DNA from 2 places in the Mesorhizobium kowhaii genome. Region 2 is predicted to be linked to the other one. Evidence: riboswitches for the same ligand, from Rfam matches in the RefSeq annotation. Region 2 holds a riboswitch; the other holds the start of a gene.
What was found. Region 2 has a riboswitch for cobalamin ahead of bluB (5,6-dimethylbenzimidazole synthase). Riboswitches for the same ligand answer to the same signal wherever they lie in the genome.

Region 1 (7,434 bases), on a different contig from region 2:
CGGCAATCGTCTCGGCAATGTCGCGCGTGGCTATCCGGCCGGAGGCGCAGGCCGGCGTGCCGGGGCAAGCCGCAATACGTGTGCGCGGATCGTCTGGGTCGGTGACGAAGCCGAGGGTGGTTGCGGCGTGCTGAAGAGAGCGGCATGCGGCCGACTGGAGTCCGAGGAACAGCAAGGCACGGCCGGGCGCCAGTCGGATTTCGGTTGTGCCGAGGGCGAGGGCGCTCTGGGCGAGGCCGATGATCTTGTCTGCCGGCATGCTGCCATAGGGCAGGCCTATGCCGAGGGCGGTGGCTGCGGCGAGATTGAAAGTTCCGATAGGTCGGAGTTCCTTCGCGCCCCCCTCTGTCCTACCGGACATGTCCGGCAGGACAGAGGGGGGTGGGACGGAGTGCCAACTTTCGAGCGATTTGAGCTGCCTCTCCGACAAATCCCTCGCGTGGGCCTCACGACCCTTCTCGGCAACCATCCTGAGCACGGCAACGGCAATATCGCGTGCTGCATCGTCTTCCACGGTGACGAGCGGCCTCGCATTCTGCCCATCACCCGCGACAGACACCAGCCACCGAACTCCCGCATCAATCCGCGTTGCCGCAAGCCGCACATCGGCCGTTACCGCATCCAACGTCAGTTGCCCACCACCGTCGACAACAACCGAAACCTTCGGCCCGAGCCGTTGCGTCAGCCCAGCCTCTTCGACCGCCGCTCTGATCCGTTCAGCCAGCGGCCGGGGATCGGCGATCTCCTGCGGATCGATGCCGGCCAGTGGCCCGGTCTCGACCGGCACGCCGGTGCGCACCGCGATTCCCAGAGCATCGACCTCCGTCGCCAACCGCGGCGCGCTTTCCGATGTCAGCCCGCGTAGCTGCAGGCTGCCGCGCGCAGTGACCTCCATGATGCCGTTGCCGTGCCGCAGGGCGGATTCGGCGAGGCCGATCAAAAGCTTCGGCGACAATCCTCCCGCGACTGGGTTGAGCCGCACCAGCAGGCCGTCGCCGGTCTGCATGGGGGCTGCCAGAGCAGGGCAGGCGCCGCGGCGCGAGAAGGCGTTCATGCCGCAACCCCAAGCGCTTCAGCCTCGGCAATCAGCGCGGCGAGATCGTCGTCGATGGAATTGCGCAGGGGATGCCAGAGGCCACGCCGCCGCGCCGACAGGAAGCGCTCGGCCATGACTTTGGCTGCTGCAGGGTTCTCGCGCAGGATGAAGGCGCGCACCACGGGATCACCGAGATAGGCATCGTGAACGGCCTCGATCAGCGCGCCCGATATGGCATGGGTGGTTTCGGCGAAGCCGACCAGCCGGTCGACGGTTTCGGCGAATTCGGAGGCGCCGCGCGGGCCGTGGCGCATCTGGCCTGATATGAAGCGGGCGTTGACGGCGCGGGCCCGCACGACGCGGGCCACCGCCTCACTGATCGAACGCGGCTTGGGCTTTTGCGGATCCGTGGTGTCGAGCACGATCACGTCGGCGTTCCTGCCGAGCGCGGCCAACGCTGCCGAAAAGCCGCCGATGAAGGCAACGTCGGCGGAGCCTTCGAGGATGTCGCGGCCGGGGTCGTCGCCGGTGTGGACGAGAAGATCGGCTTCGGCGATGCGGCCCTCGAAGGCGCCGGGCGCGGATATGCCTTCGCCTCCGGCGCCGCCATAGGCATGCGAGGTGGCGTCGAGATAGGCGCGGCCGATCTCTTCACGTGCCGCCCAGTCACCGCTCGACAACAGGTCCTCTATGCCGGCGCCGTAAGTGCCGGGCGAGGTGCCGAAGATGCGCGGGCTGATCTTGCCATCCGCGCGGGCTTTGGCCGCGAGCGGGTTTTCCGAATCCTCCTCGTCGCGGGTGGCAACGGCGTTGGCCGCGGCATCGATCAGCGCGATCTGGGTCGGGAACATGTCGCGGAACAGACCCGAAATGCGCCAGGTGACGTCGACGCGTGGCCGTCCGAGGGCAGCCGGCGGCAGCACCTCGATGCCAGTGATACGGCCCGTTGCGGCATCCCATTGCGGCCGGCAGCCCATCAGCGCCAGGCCCTGGGCAATCTCCTCACCGCCAGTGCGCAGCGAGGCCGAGCCCCAGAGATCGGTGACCAGCGAACGCGGCCAGTCGCCATGCGACTGCATATAGCCGCGCACGACTTCTTCCGCTGCAGCCCTGCCGAGATCATAGGCGGTCGGCGTCGGCATGGTGCGCGGATCCGACGTGAACAGGTTGCGGCCGGTGGGCAAAACGTCGGAGCGACCGCGCGCCGGCGCGCCGGCCGGACCTGCCTTGACGTGACGACCGTCGAGCGCCGTGAGCAACGCCGTCTTCTCGGCTTCCGCGCTTTGCCGGCGCATGGCGTCAGGCTCGTTTTCGGGCGCACGGCCATAGATATGCAGCCCGTCCTTGATGGCGAAATCCTTGAGGTCGCAGAGCCAGGCGTCGATGCGGCGCAGCGCTTCGTCGGATGCGTCGGTTTTGGCGACGCCGGCTTCGGAGGCGAGGCCGGTCTTTTGCGCGGTGTCGACGATCAGCTTGGCAAGCCGGTCGCGGCGGCGACGGTCGAGCCCGTCGGCCTGGGCATATTCGTCGACCAGCCGCTCGAGCCTGTGCTGATCCTCGTCCAGCCCGGCGCCGGTCAACGGTGGCGGCAAATGGCCAAGGGTGACGGCGGCGATGCGCCGCTTGGCCTGTGCCGCCTCACCGGGATTGGAGACGATAAAGGGATAGATCACGGGCAAGGGGCCGGTGACGATCTCGGGAAAGCAGTTTTCCGAGAGCGCAACCGTCTTGCCGGGCAGCCATTCCAGCGTGCCATGGGCGCCGACATGGACAAGCGCATGAACGCCGAGCGACTTGCGCAGCCACAGGCCGAAAGCGATCAGCGCATGGCGCGGCGGCAGTGTCGGGTCGTGATAATCGGCGCGGCGGTCCGCCGAGCGGCCGCGATCCGGGGCGAGCGCCACGGTGACGTTGCCGAAGGTGGCGGCGCGGAAGGGGAATTTTGCGGAGGGGGGCGCCTCGCGCAAGCCGGTCTCGTCTTCCGTCTTCCCCCAGGCCGCCTCTACGGCAGCCATTGCCACCCTCGGCAATTCGGTCGAGAAGGACAGATAGTCGTCAAGCTTCAGCCCGTGGTTTGAACTTTCCAGCAAATCCAGCAGCTCACGCGGCGTTTGTGGAATCCTGTCGACGGCATAGCCCTGTCCCTTGAGGTCATGCAGCATGGCCAGCACGCTGGACGGCACGTCGAGGCCGACGGCATAGCCGGTGCGGCCCGGGGCACTCGGGTAATCCGGGATCAGGATCGCCAGCTTGCGCTCGGCGCGGGGCGTTTCCTGCAACTTGATGAAGGCTCTGACGCGGTCCGCGACTTGCGCCACACGATCCGGTTCCGGCCGGTTGGCAAAGGCGCGGTGACCAAGCGCCGGGTCGACCTCGCTCTCGCCCTTGAAGGAAATGGCGCCGGCGAGGATGCGGCCGTCGAGTTCGGGCAGCACGACATGCATGGCAAGATCGGCGGGCGCCAGGCCGCGTTGGTTGTTTTCCCAGATGTCGCGGCGGGTGGTGGCGACGATGACCTGGAACACAGGCACGCCGGCACGGTCGAACAAGGTTTCAACGCCGGGTTCGGCGCCGGACGCGAAGGCGGTCGCGCTGATGATGGCGGCAGGTTTGAGCGTGGCCAGTGCGGTTTCCACGAACGCCAGGGATGCCGGGTCCTTGAGGCTGGAGACGAAGATGGGGACAGGGGTAATGCCGCGCTGCCTGAGCGCGTCAAAAAGGGCGTCGATCGGCGCGACATCGGCGGCCAGCAGCATCGAGCGGTAGAACAGGATGGGGATGACGGGGGCGCGGACAAAAGCACTCAGATCATCGATGACGCCGCGGCCCGGCTCGTAAAACCCCGCCTTCGGTACGGCGACCGGCATCGAAATTGTTGCTTCGGATCCCGCCAGCCGCGCCAGCTTCTGCACCAGCGCGCTCATATTGGCCGGGCCGCCCTCGCGAAAATAGTCGAGCAGAGCGTCGAGCTCCTCGCGGGGCAGTGTCGAGGCTTCGATCAGGCGCAGATCCTCGTCGCGGCATTCGCCGGGCAGCAACGCCAGTTTTATGCCGCGTGCGCGGGCGGTCGAGGCAAGCTGGTCGCAGCCGTAGCGCCACCAGTCGTAGCCGCCGAGGATGCGCACGAGGATGATTTTGGCGTGGCGGGCGACGCTGTCGACCCAGAGGTCGACGGACATGGGATGGCGCAGGTCACGCAAGGCCGCCAGCCGCATGGCGGGCAAGCGGCCGGCATCGGCCTTCCATGCCGCCGCCAGTCCGGCAAGATCGCTGTCGGTGAAAGACAGGGCCACGATATCCGCCGGCGTCTGCCGCAGATCGACCGGCTCGGCGAGGTCGTCGAGCGAGGCGGAGGTCGTGGTGAGGATGTGCATCGCGGCCCGTGGTTTGCGTCAGCCGGCGAGTATACGCTCGATCGCCGGGCGGTTCAGCCCCTTCAGGCCGATGACGACGAGGCGCGAGCGGCGGTCATCCCCGGCCGTCCAGGCGCGGTCATAGTAATGATTGACGCGCGGTCCGACGGCCTGCAGCAAGAGCCGCATCGGCTTGCCGCCGACCTCGACGAAACCTTTCACGCGCAGCACGTTTTCTTCCTCGGCGGCGGTGGCGACGCGCTTTGCCAGCTCATCCGGATTGGCGATCGAGGCAATGTCGATGACGAAGCTGTCGAAGTCGTCATGCTCGTGGTCGAGCTCGTCGTCGTGATGGGTCTTGCGGTTTTCGATGTCGTCCTCGACGGCAAGGCCAAGGCCGAGCAGCACCGACGGATCGACCTTGCCCTGTGACGTTGGCACGATCTTCACGGCGCGAGCGATGTGCTCGTTGATGATGGCGTTGGCACGGGCCGAGCCGGCAGCGTCCATCAGGTCGCTCTTCGACAGGATGATCAGGTCGGCGCAGGCGATCTGGTCCTCGAACACCTCCTCGACCGGGTCGTCGTGATCGAGCGTCGTGTCCTGGGCGCGCTGTGCCTGAAGTGCGTTCATGTCGTTGGCGACACGGCCTTCGGCCAGCGCGGGACCGTCTACCACGGCGATGACGCCATCGACCGTCACGCGGCTCTTCACCGTCGGCCACTGGAAAGCCTGGACCAGTGGCTTGGGCAGCGCGAGGCCGGAGGTCTCGATCAGGATGTGGTCGACCTTCGGCGTCAGCGACAGGATCTGGTCGAGCGCCGGCACGAAATCATCGGCAACGGTGCAGCAGATGCAGCCATTGGCCAGTTCGACGATGTTTTCCTCTGGGCACGTGTCGATGCCGCAGCCCTTCAGGATCTCGCCGTCGATGCCGATGTCGCCGAATTCGTTGACGATGATGGCGATCCGCTTGCCGCCGGCGTTTTCCAGCAGATGGCGGATCAGCGTCGTCTTGCCGGCGCCGAGGAAGCCGGTGACGACGGTGCAGGGGACGCGGGAGACGGAAGCGGTCATGATCAGTCCTTCAGCAGGTCAAGAGGAGGGATGCGGGCCACGAGGCCGCGCTTGAGGCTATCGGGACGGCCGCGCCACGGAATGAGGCCGTCCATCGAAGTGGCGAAGAGTTTTGCGCCAGTGACGAGGTCGGCGCCGCTGGTTGCGGTCAGATCGCCGAAAACGTAGCTCCAGCAGCCATCGCGCAGGATGGCGGCGCTGAGCCGGCGCTTGCAATTGCCGAGGCATTCGACGCTGCGGACATGGATGTCTTCGCCAGAGGCGGCGCGGCGCGTGTCGTCCGCCAGCAGTTCGCCGGCGCGGGGATGGGCATCGGAACCGGTTTCATCGCGGCAGGAGGCACAGACGATGATGGTCACGCCGGCAGGGGCATCGCTCTCGCCGGACGAATTGTCCGCTGTGCCAGCCGAAAAACTGCTGTCGTGGTCCAAGAATCGGGCTCCTTGCCCGGAAACCCGCCGGGCGATCGGAATCTATAGTCGCAGACGGCAGGTCTCCTGGCTCGCGGGTCATCGCCTTGGTGCCGCCTTCCCGGGACCATCCCAGTGGCTTTCGGCCTTGGCTCTTCGCTTACAGTTGCGGGGACAGCCGCGGATTTGAAATCGGAATTTCGCACCGCATTCCCTCTTGGCTCCTCTCGTTGAAGAGAAGAGACCGTCTGGACCGGATTTAGGCTTTTGCAGGCAGCGGTGTCAACGTGGGCTTACGATACGGTCAGGTCGGCCAGCGCCGGACCCAAATCACCGGCCGATGTCACTTCTGTACGTTCAAGGCCAAGCCAGCCCTGCATCTGCTTCAGTTCCTCGAAGAGTTCTGCAGCGGTTTCAGGCGGCGCGCCGGGCTCGGCATAGGCGGCATGGACACGCAGCATCCCGGCTGGCCGGTCGGCCTTGAGGTCGACGCGCGCCACGATCCTGTCACCGAGCAGGAACGGCAGAACGTAGTAGCCATATTGTCGCTTATCGGCCGGCGTGTAGATCTCGATGCGGTAGTGGAAATCGAACAGTCGCTCCGTGCGCGATCGTTCGAAGACGACCGGATCGAACGGCGCCAGCAGGGCGCGGGCCTCGATTTTTCGTGGCAGGCGCGCGTCCTTGTGAAGATAAGCCGGCTTGTCCCAGCCTTCGACGCGCACCGGCAGCAGCTCGCCGAGCTCGACCAGTTCTTCCAGCCGGCCCTTCATGTCGGCGGGGGACAGGCGAAAGTAGTCACGCAGGTCGCCGGCCGTGGCGATACCGTGGGCGCGGGCGGAAATGCGCAGCAACTCGCGGTGCGCGTCCTCGGCGGCGGGCACCGGCAGATCGAGGATCGCCTGCGGCAGCACGCGCTCCGGCAGATCGTAGAACCGCTCGAAACCGCGACGATGAGCGGTGGTGATGCGCCCGGCCCAGAACAGCCATTCGAAGGCATGCTTGGCATGGCTCCAGCCCCACCAGCCGCCCGAACCTTTCTGGCCTTCGAGCGCTGAAGCGGCGATCGGACCGCGATCGACGACCTCGCGGTAGATCTCTTCGATATAGGCGGCGTGCTCGCGGCCCCATTTGGCGAGGCCCAGATACATTTCATCGCCGCGCTCGGCCCGCTGCATGCGCCAGCGCATCAGCGGGTATGTCTCGACCGGCAGGAAGGAGGCCTCGTGCGCCCAGTATTCGAACACCGTGCGCTTGCGCGTGACGGCGGCGTTGTCGAGCAACGTGAGCGGGTAGGGGCCAAGGCGCGAATAGAGCGGCATATAATGAGCGCGCACCACAGCACTGACAGAATCGATCTGCAACAGGCCGGTGCGGGAGAGAACGCGGGCAAAATGGCGGCGGTCGGGCGTAGCGGTGGGGCGGGGATCGAGAAACCCCTGGGCAGCGAGCGCGGTGCGCCGTGCCATGGCAAGCGAGATCTTTTCCTTCATGCGGGTGTCATTCTGAGGGTGATTTGGCGTGGCCCTGATGGGTGATTCCGGCCCATGCTAGCAGG
Region 2 (7,434 bases):
GTATCTCGACGGCATCCGCAAGGCGGGATCCTCGGTCGGTGCGGTGATCGAGATCGTTGCCGATGGTGTTCCGGCTGGCCTCGGCGCACCGATCTACGCCAAGCTCGACCAGGACATTGCGTCCGGCCTGATGTCGATCAACGCCGTCAAGGGCGTCGAGATCGGCAATGGTTTCGAGGCCGCCCGCATCACCGGCGAGCAGAATGCCGACGAGATGCGCATGGGCAATGACGGCAAGCCGGTGTTCCTGTCCAACAATGCCGGCGGTATCCTCGGCGGCATCTCGACCGGCCAGGCGATCATCGCCCGTTTCGCCGTCAAGCCGACCTCATCGATCCTGACGCCGCGAAAGTCGATCGACAAGGACGGTAACGACGTCGAGATCATGACCAAGGGTCGTCACGATCCATGTGTCGGCATCCGCGCCGTGCCGATCGGCGAGGCGATGGTTGCCTGCGCCATTGCCGATCATTATCTGCGTCATAGGGGACAGACAGGGAAGGGAATAGGGAATAGGCAGTAGGCAGTAGGCAGTAGTTAGGCCGCCTACAGAGCCAGCCATTTTTCCTTTTCCCTACTCCCTTACTGCCCTACTCCCTATTCCCTGCGAGCGAAGCGAGCCCAATGCCTTACGACCAGAAGAAAATCGTCGAAGCCCTGCGCGCTTTCGAGCGCGGCGAGATCGTCGTCGTCATGGACGATGACGGGCGCGAGAACGAGGGCGACCTGATCGTCGCTGCCGTCCACTGCACGCCGGAGAAGATGGCGTTCATCATCCGTCACACCTCCGGCATCGTCTGCACGCCGATGCCGCGCGAGGAGGCCAAGCGGCTCAACCTGTCGCCGATGGTCGCCGACAATGATTCCGCCCATACCACCGCCTTCACCGTCAGCGTCGATTTCAAGCACGGCACGACCACAGGCATTTCGGCCGAGGACCGCACGTTGACCGTGCGCAATCTCGCCAACGGCAATGTCGGCGGCTCGGATTTCGTCCGCCCCGGCCATATCTTTCCGCTGATCGCGCGCGAGGGCGGCGTGCTGATGCGCTCGGGCCATACCGAAGCTGCGGTCGATCTGTGCAAGCTCGCCGGCCTGGCGCCAGTCGGCGTCATCTCGGAACTGGTCAACGACGACGGCACCGTCAAGCGCGGCCCGCAGGTTTCGGCCTTTGCCGAAGAGCATGGCCTCAAACAGGTTTCGGTCGCCGACCTCATCGCCTACCGGCAACGCAAGGAAACGCTGGTCGAACGCGTGGCTTGCTCCGAAATCGACACGCTCGGCGGCAAGGCGCAGGTCTTCACCTACACGTTGCCCTGGGACTCGATGCATCACGTCGCCATTGTCTTCGGCGACATCCGCGACGGCGAGGAGGTGCCGGTGCGCCTGCATTCCGAGGATGTGGTGACCGACGTGTTCGGCACCAGCCATCGGCTGGACGGCATCATGAAGGCGATGGGCGAGCGCAGGCGTGGTGTCATCGTCTATCTGCGCGAGGGCTCCGTCGGCGTCGCCCATCAGGAGCGCAAGCGGCCGGCCAGCGGCGACCGCGAGGATCACGAAGAGGCGCGCCGCCGTGAGAACGAATGGCGCGAGATTGGTCTCGGCGCGCAGATCCTCAAGGATCTCGGCATTTCCTCGATCAATCTGATCGCTTCACGCGAACGCCACTATGTCGGTCTCGAGGGCTTTGGCATCCACATCGCCAAGACCGAGATTCTCTGAAGGGCAACCACCGGGATAGCGCCCGGTCCGTTCGAAACCGGGCGCTTCGGGGATCATTCTGCAGGAACGACGCCTGCTTCGCATCCGTCCAGGTCGCATTTAGGCGTGGCAAGGCTGCGCTGGCCAAGCAGTACGGTGGCCAGTGCGATTGTACCTGAAGCCACCGACACCCAGAACCCGTTCTGGGCGCCGAATGCATCCACCACCGAGCCGGCCGCGAACGAGCCCAGCGCCATGCCGATGCCGATCCCGGTGGTCACCCAGGTGATGCCCTCAGTCAGCATCGCTTCCGGCACGTGCCGCTCGATCAAGCCGAATGCCGTGATGAAGGTCGGTGAGATCGCCACGCCGCTGACGAAGACGGCCAGCGCCAGAAGCGGCACCGTGTCGGCGGCGAGCAACGGCAGCGCTGTGAGCGCGATGACGGCGACGGCGATAGCAAGTTGACGCTGCAGGGCCATTTTCAGGTTGAGCGCCCCGACGATGATGCCGAGCACGAACGACCCCAGCGCGTAGACACCGATGACCAGGCTTGCGGCGGCCGGCTGGCCAAGCTCCTTGGTGATCGCCACGGTGCTCACTTCCGTCGTCGCGAAGGTTGCGCCGATGAAGATCAGGGCGAAGGTGATGATCTGCACCGGCCGCAGGCGGATTGCCGAGCCGCGCGAACCCTGTTCCGCCGGCCGCACTTGCGGCTCGGTCGAACGCTGCAGGATGAACGCCGTCGAGCCGACGGCAAGGAACAGCGTGCTCGCCAGCATTCCCGCTTCCGGGAACAGGGCGGCACTCAGGCCCACCGACAGCGATGCCCCGGCAACGTAGACCAGCTCGTCCGCCGCCGACTCGAAGGCGAATGCGGTGTTCATTTCGGGCCGCCCGCGGAAAATCTCGGTCCAGCGCGCGCGCACCATTGCCGGGATGCTGGGCATCGCCGCGGCGAGCAGCGCCGACACGAACAACGTCCATGCCGGCCAGTCCTGATTGGCCGCCACAATCAGGACTGCGAAGGCGAGCACGGAGATGATCGTGGTCGGCACCACGATCCGCGTCTGGCCAACGCGGTCCACCAGCCTTGATATCTGCGGCGCCGCGAAAGCGTTGGCCAGCGCGAATGTCGCGGAAACGGCGCCGGCCAGCCAGTACTCGCCGCGCGTCTGCGACAGCATCGCCACGATGCCGATTGGCGCCATCGCAATCGGCAGTCGAGCCATGAAGCCTGCGCTTGCAAAGCCCTTGGCGCCGGGGGCGCGAAAGATTTCCGAATAGGGATTTTGCATGGTCCGGTTCCTCGACAAAGGAAGATTCGACAATTACATACGAAGCGTATGATTGTTAGATAGATCATACGCCACGTATGTCAATTGGCATACGGTGCGTATGTTAATGGGTCCAGAAGCCATGCACAAACCTCGCAAGGAAATGATCGCCGAGACCCGCGCCAAGCTGATCGCGGCGGCCCGCCATGCCTTCGGTACGATCGGCTATGCCCAGGCCTCGATGGATGATTTCACTGCCTCGGCCGGGCTGACGCGCGGCGCACTCTATCATCACTTCGGCGACAAGAAGGGATTACTGCAGGCGGTCATCGCCGAAATCGACGGCGAGATGGCGGCGCGCGTGAACGAAGTGGCGTCGAGAGCGCCGACCCGCTGGCAGCATTTCGTCGACGAATGCACGACCTATATCGAGATGGCGCTGGAGCCGGAAATCCAGCGCATCATGTTCCGGGATGGCCCGGCCGTGCTGGGAGATCCGGCACAATGGCCGAACGCCAATGCGTGCATCGCTTCAATGACCGGCCACCTGACGACGCTGCAGGAGGAGGGGGTTATCGTCTCCAGCCTCGACCCCGAGACCGCCTCGCGGCTGATCAACGGAGCGAGCAGTCAGGCGGCACAGCGGATCGCCAATTCGAACGACCCCGAAGCGACGTCGAAGAAGGTGGTGACGGCGTTCAAGCAACTGCTTGAGGGTCTGCTCAAAAAGCCGGGTCCGCAGCCGAACTAGAATCCCCATTGGCGGCCTGGCCCGCTACTGCCCGCGATTGACAATAACCGGTTTGAGCGCATCCTCCTGCGCCATCTCTGAGCGGGAGATTCGGGGCATGTGGGATTTCGATATTGGCAGGTCGGTGTCCATCATGATGCGGACCTGGCCCTTCATTGTCTTTCGCATGATCGTCTATTTCGGCATCACGCTGGCCTACATCATGGCGACCGGCACCGGCGCCTCCGTTGGCTACGGCGTCGGCCATATCTCCACCGATCCCGACGGACCGCTGTCCTTTGCCTTGTGGGGCGGCGTGGTTGGCTTTGGCGTCGTCTCGATCGCCGTCTACTGGATCCGCGAATACATCCTGTATGTCGTCAAGGCCGGCCATATCGCGGTCATGGTCCATCTGATCGACGGCCGTGACATTCCCGCCGGCCAGAACCAGATTGCCTACGCCAAGGACATCGTGACCCAGCGTTTTGCCGAGGCCAACATGCTTTTTGTCGTCGACCAGCTGGTCAAGGGCGCCATCCGCGCCATTACCGGGCTGATCGGCGGCATCGCCGCCTTCCTGCCGATTCCGGGCTTGGGCGGCCTGGTCTCCTTCATCAACACGGTGATCCGCCTGTCGCTGACCTATGTCGACGAAATCATCCTCGGCTACAACATCCGCATCAATTCAGCCTCGCCGTTCGAGACGGCGCGGCAAGGCGTCGTGCTCTACGCCCAGAACGCCGAGATCATGGTCAAGAACGCCGTCTGGCTGGCGGTCATCATGTGGGGCGTGTCGTTCGTCATCTTCCTGTTGATGCTGGCTCCGGCCGGCGCCATTCTTTTCCTCATGCCCGGGCAACTTGCCGGTTGGGCCTTCGTGCTCGCCATCGTCTTCGCCTGGGCCTTCAAGGCAGCGTTCATCGAACCCTTCGCCATCGCCTGCCTGATGCAGGTCTATTTCAGGACTGTCGAAGGCCAGGTGCCAGATCCCGCCTGGGACGCCCGGCTGGCCGAAGCGTCGTCGAAGTTCAGGGAACTCAAAGACAAGGCGCTGGCCTCCTTCGGCGGCTCGCGCTGGGGCACGGCCGGCGCGACCCGCTGATCAGCGGTGGTCGCCGATGCGACGTCAACGGCATTGAGGCGCTGCACGGTCGATTTGAGCAGCGCTTCACCTTGCCCGGAAAAGGTCTCGCTCATGATCAGCTCCGGCAGCGGCAAGCGGCGGCCCCAGCCATGCGCTTCGAGGTCTGGCTTTGGCGCGAACTCGGAAACATGGCCGACGCAGAGATAGGCGACCGGCGTCACATGCTCGGGAATTGACAGCAGGCTTTTCAATGCCTGCGCCTCGATGATGCTGACCCAGCCGACACCGACGCCTTCGGCGCGCGCCGCCAGCCAGAAATTCTGCACCGCGCAGACCGTGCTGTAGAGGTCCATCTCCGGATTGTGCCAGCGCCCCAGCGGCGAACCCTTCGAGCGCTGGCGGTCGCACGTGATGCAGATGTTGAGCGCGCTTTCGCAGATGCCTTCCAGCTTGAGCTTGCGGTAGAGCGCCTGCCGGTCTTCCGCGATGGCCGGCAATTCCTGCTCACGTGCCGCCAGGAACAGGTCGCGCACTTTTTCCCGTCGCTCGGCATCGCGAATGACGATGAAATTCCAAGGCTGCATGAAGCCGACCGACGGCGCATGGTGAGCGGCAAGCAGCAGCCGCGCCAGCACCTCAACGTCGAGCGCGTTTGGCAGGAAATGGCTGCGGACATCGCGCCGCGTGAACATGGCGCGATAGACCGCGTCGCGCGCGCTCTGGTCAAATCCGTCGCCAACAGCAGCGGTCATGTGTTCCGGCATCGCGTGTCCCCTTGCGATTGCAGTAGATGCCATCCGCCTGACCATGCGGATGACGATGTCTGCCAGGCCGGTCTTCTGGCTCGGGATCAACCCGCGTCCGGTGCCTTCCCGTCATCGACAGTGGCATTTACCGGCGCGGTCCCCCTCACAGCGTTGGGCACGCCACGGAGTTCAACCGTGTTCCCGATTCTCCCGCTTGCGGCGGGCACCAGGCAGTGGCAGCGACCTTACGCCGAAGCGCCGAGGACGCCAATGCCTGCAGCGACACCAATGGACGCATGTGTGATTTTCCCCAACCATCAGGCCACAACGCATGGCCATCGCGACGTCGGGGCACTAGATAGGGAAGATGACCACTCGTCTCTACACCCATCCAATCTTCCTTGAGCACATCACGCCGCCGGGTCACCCTGAGCGGCCGGATCGCTTGCGCGCCATCGAGCGGGTGCTCGACGATGAAGCTTTTACCGCGCTCGATCGCGTCCAGGCGACCGAGGGCGATGAGGCCACGATCCTCTACGCGCATCCCGCCGATTTCGTCGCCCGTGTCCGCGCCGCCATTCCCGACGAGGGCATCGCCCGCATCGACGCCGACACCACCGCCAGCCCGAAGAGCTGGCAAGCGGCGATAACCGCGATCGGCGCCGCCAATGCAGCCGTGGATGACGTTTTCACTGGCCGCGCCGACAATGTCTTCGTCGCCGCCCGGCCGCCCGGCCACCATGCCGAAAAAACCACGGCCATGGGTTTCTGCCTCTTCAACACGGCGGCGATCGCCGCGCGCTATGCGCAGAGGAAACATGGCGTCGAGCGCGTTGCGGTCGTCGACTGGGATGTGCATCACGGCAACGGCACGCAGGATATTTTCTGGGACGATCCATCGGTGCTCTATTGCTCGACCCACCAGATGCCGCTCTATCCCGGCACCGGGGCAAAGAGCGAAACCGGCGCCGGCAATATCGTCAACGCGCCGTTGGCGCCGCAGACCGGCAGCGAGGTTTTCCGCGATGCCTTCCTGTCGCGTGTCCTGCCGGCACTCGACAATTTCGCGCCCGACCTCATCATCATTTCGGCCGGCTTCGATGCGCACCATCGCGATCCGCTGGCCGAGATCAACCTGACCGAGGATGATTTCGACTGGGCGACCGGCCAGCTGATGCAGCGCGCCACGCGCCACAGCGGCAACCGGCTCGTCAGCCTGCTCGAGGGTGGCTACGATCTGCAGGGACTGGCATTTTCGGTCGCCGCCCATGTCGGGCGACTGATGAAAGGATGAATGATGGCTGGTGAGACCAACGAAGATATCAAGGCGATGAGCTTCGAACAGGCACTCGACGCGCTGGAAAAGATCGTCGATGATCTGGAGCGTGGCGACGTGCCGCTCGACCAGTCGATCAGGATCTATGAGCGCGGCGAGGCGCTGAAGGCACATTGCGACCGGCTGCTGAAGGCCGCCGAGGACAAGGTCGAGAAGATCAGGCTGTCGCGCGACGGCAAGCCGGTTGGAACGGAGCCGCTCGACGCCGACTGAGGCATGCTGCCGAACGATGGTCTTGCCTCACCGGTTTTTGGACATGATCATGATCGAGGATAGAAGCCGTCTCGATTGAAACGGCTTCAGGACAAGAGGAGGTTCGGAAACGATGTGCAGAAACATCAAGACCCTGTTCAATTTTGATCCGCCGGCAACCCATGACGAGGTGCGCGACGCAGCACTTCAGTTTGTCCGCAAATTGAGCGGAACGACGCGACCTTCGAAGCAGAACCAGCACGCCTTCGACCATGCGGTCGAAGCCATTGCGGTGTCGGCGCGCGAGCTTCTCGGCTCCCTCGAAACCCATCAGCATCCTCGCAATCGCGAAGAGGTGGCGGCCA

Region 1: another riboswitch for cobalamin. It lies ahead of ACFFNA_RS01890 (DUF1636 family protein); the one in region 2 lies ahead of bluB (5,6-dimethylbenzimidazole synthase).

Annotation. Positions count from the first base shown of each region.
Region 1 covers NZ_JBHLYT010000002.1:237,874-245,307, reverse strand. The annotation lists gene cobG (precorrin-3B synthase) at 1-1,054, opposite strand, end outside; gene cobN (cobaltochelatase subunit CobN) at 1,051-4,410, opposite strand; gene cobW (cobalamin biosynthesis protein CobW) at 4,429-5,466, opposite strand; gene ACFFNA_RS01890 (DUF1636 family protein) at 5,469-5,897, opposite strand; cobalamin riboswitch at 5,937-6,140, opposite strand; gene ACFFNA_RS01885 (winged helix-turn-helix domain-containing protein) at 6,170-7,369, opposite strand.
Region 2 covers NZ_JBHLYT010000053.1:155,719-163,152, reverse strand. The annotation lists gene aroC (chorismate synthase) at 1-523, shown strand, start outside; gene ribB (3,4-dihydroxy-2-butanone-4-phosphate synthase) at 625-1,725, shown strand; gene ACFFNA_RS28200 (MFS transporter) at 1,779-3,002, opposite strand; gene ACFFNA_RS28195 (TetR/AcrR family transcriptional regulator) at 3,124-3,732, shown strand; gene ACFFNA_RS28190 (hypothetical protein) at 3,830-4,813, shown strand; partial or broken gene bluB (5,6-dimethylbenzimidazole synthase) at 4,930-5,547, opposite strand; cobalamin riboswitch at 5,608-5,787, opposite strand; gene ACFFNA_RS28180 (histone deacetylase family protein) at 5,909-6,835, shown strand; gene ACFFNA_RS28175 (exodeoxyribonuclease VII small subunit) at 6,839-7,090, shown strand; gene ACFFNA_RS28170 (DUF2277 domain-containing protein) at 7,203-7,434, shown strand, end outside.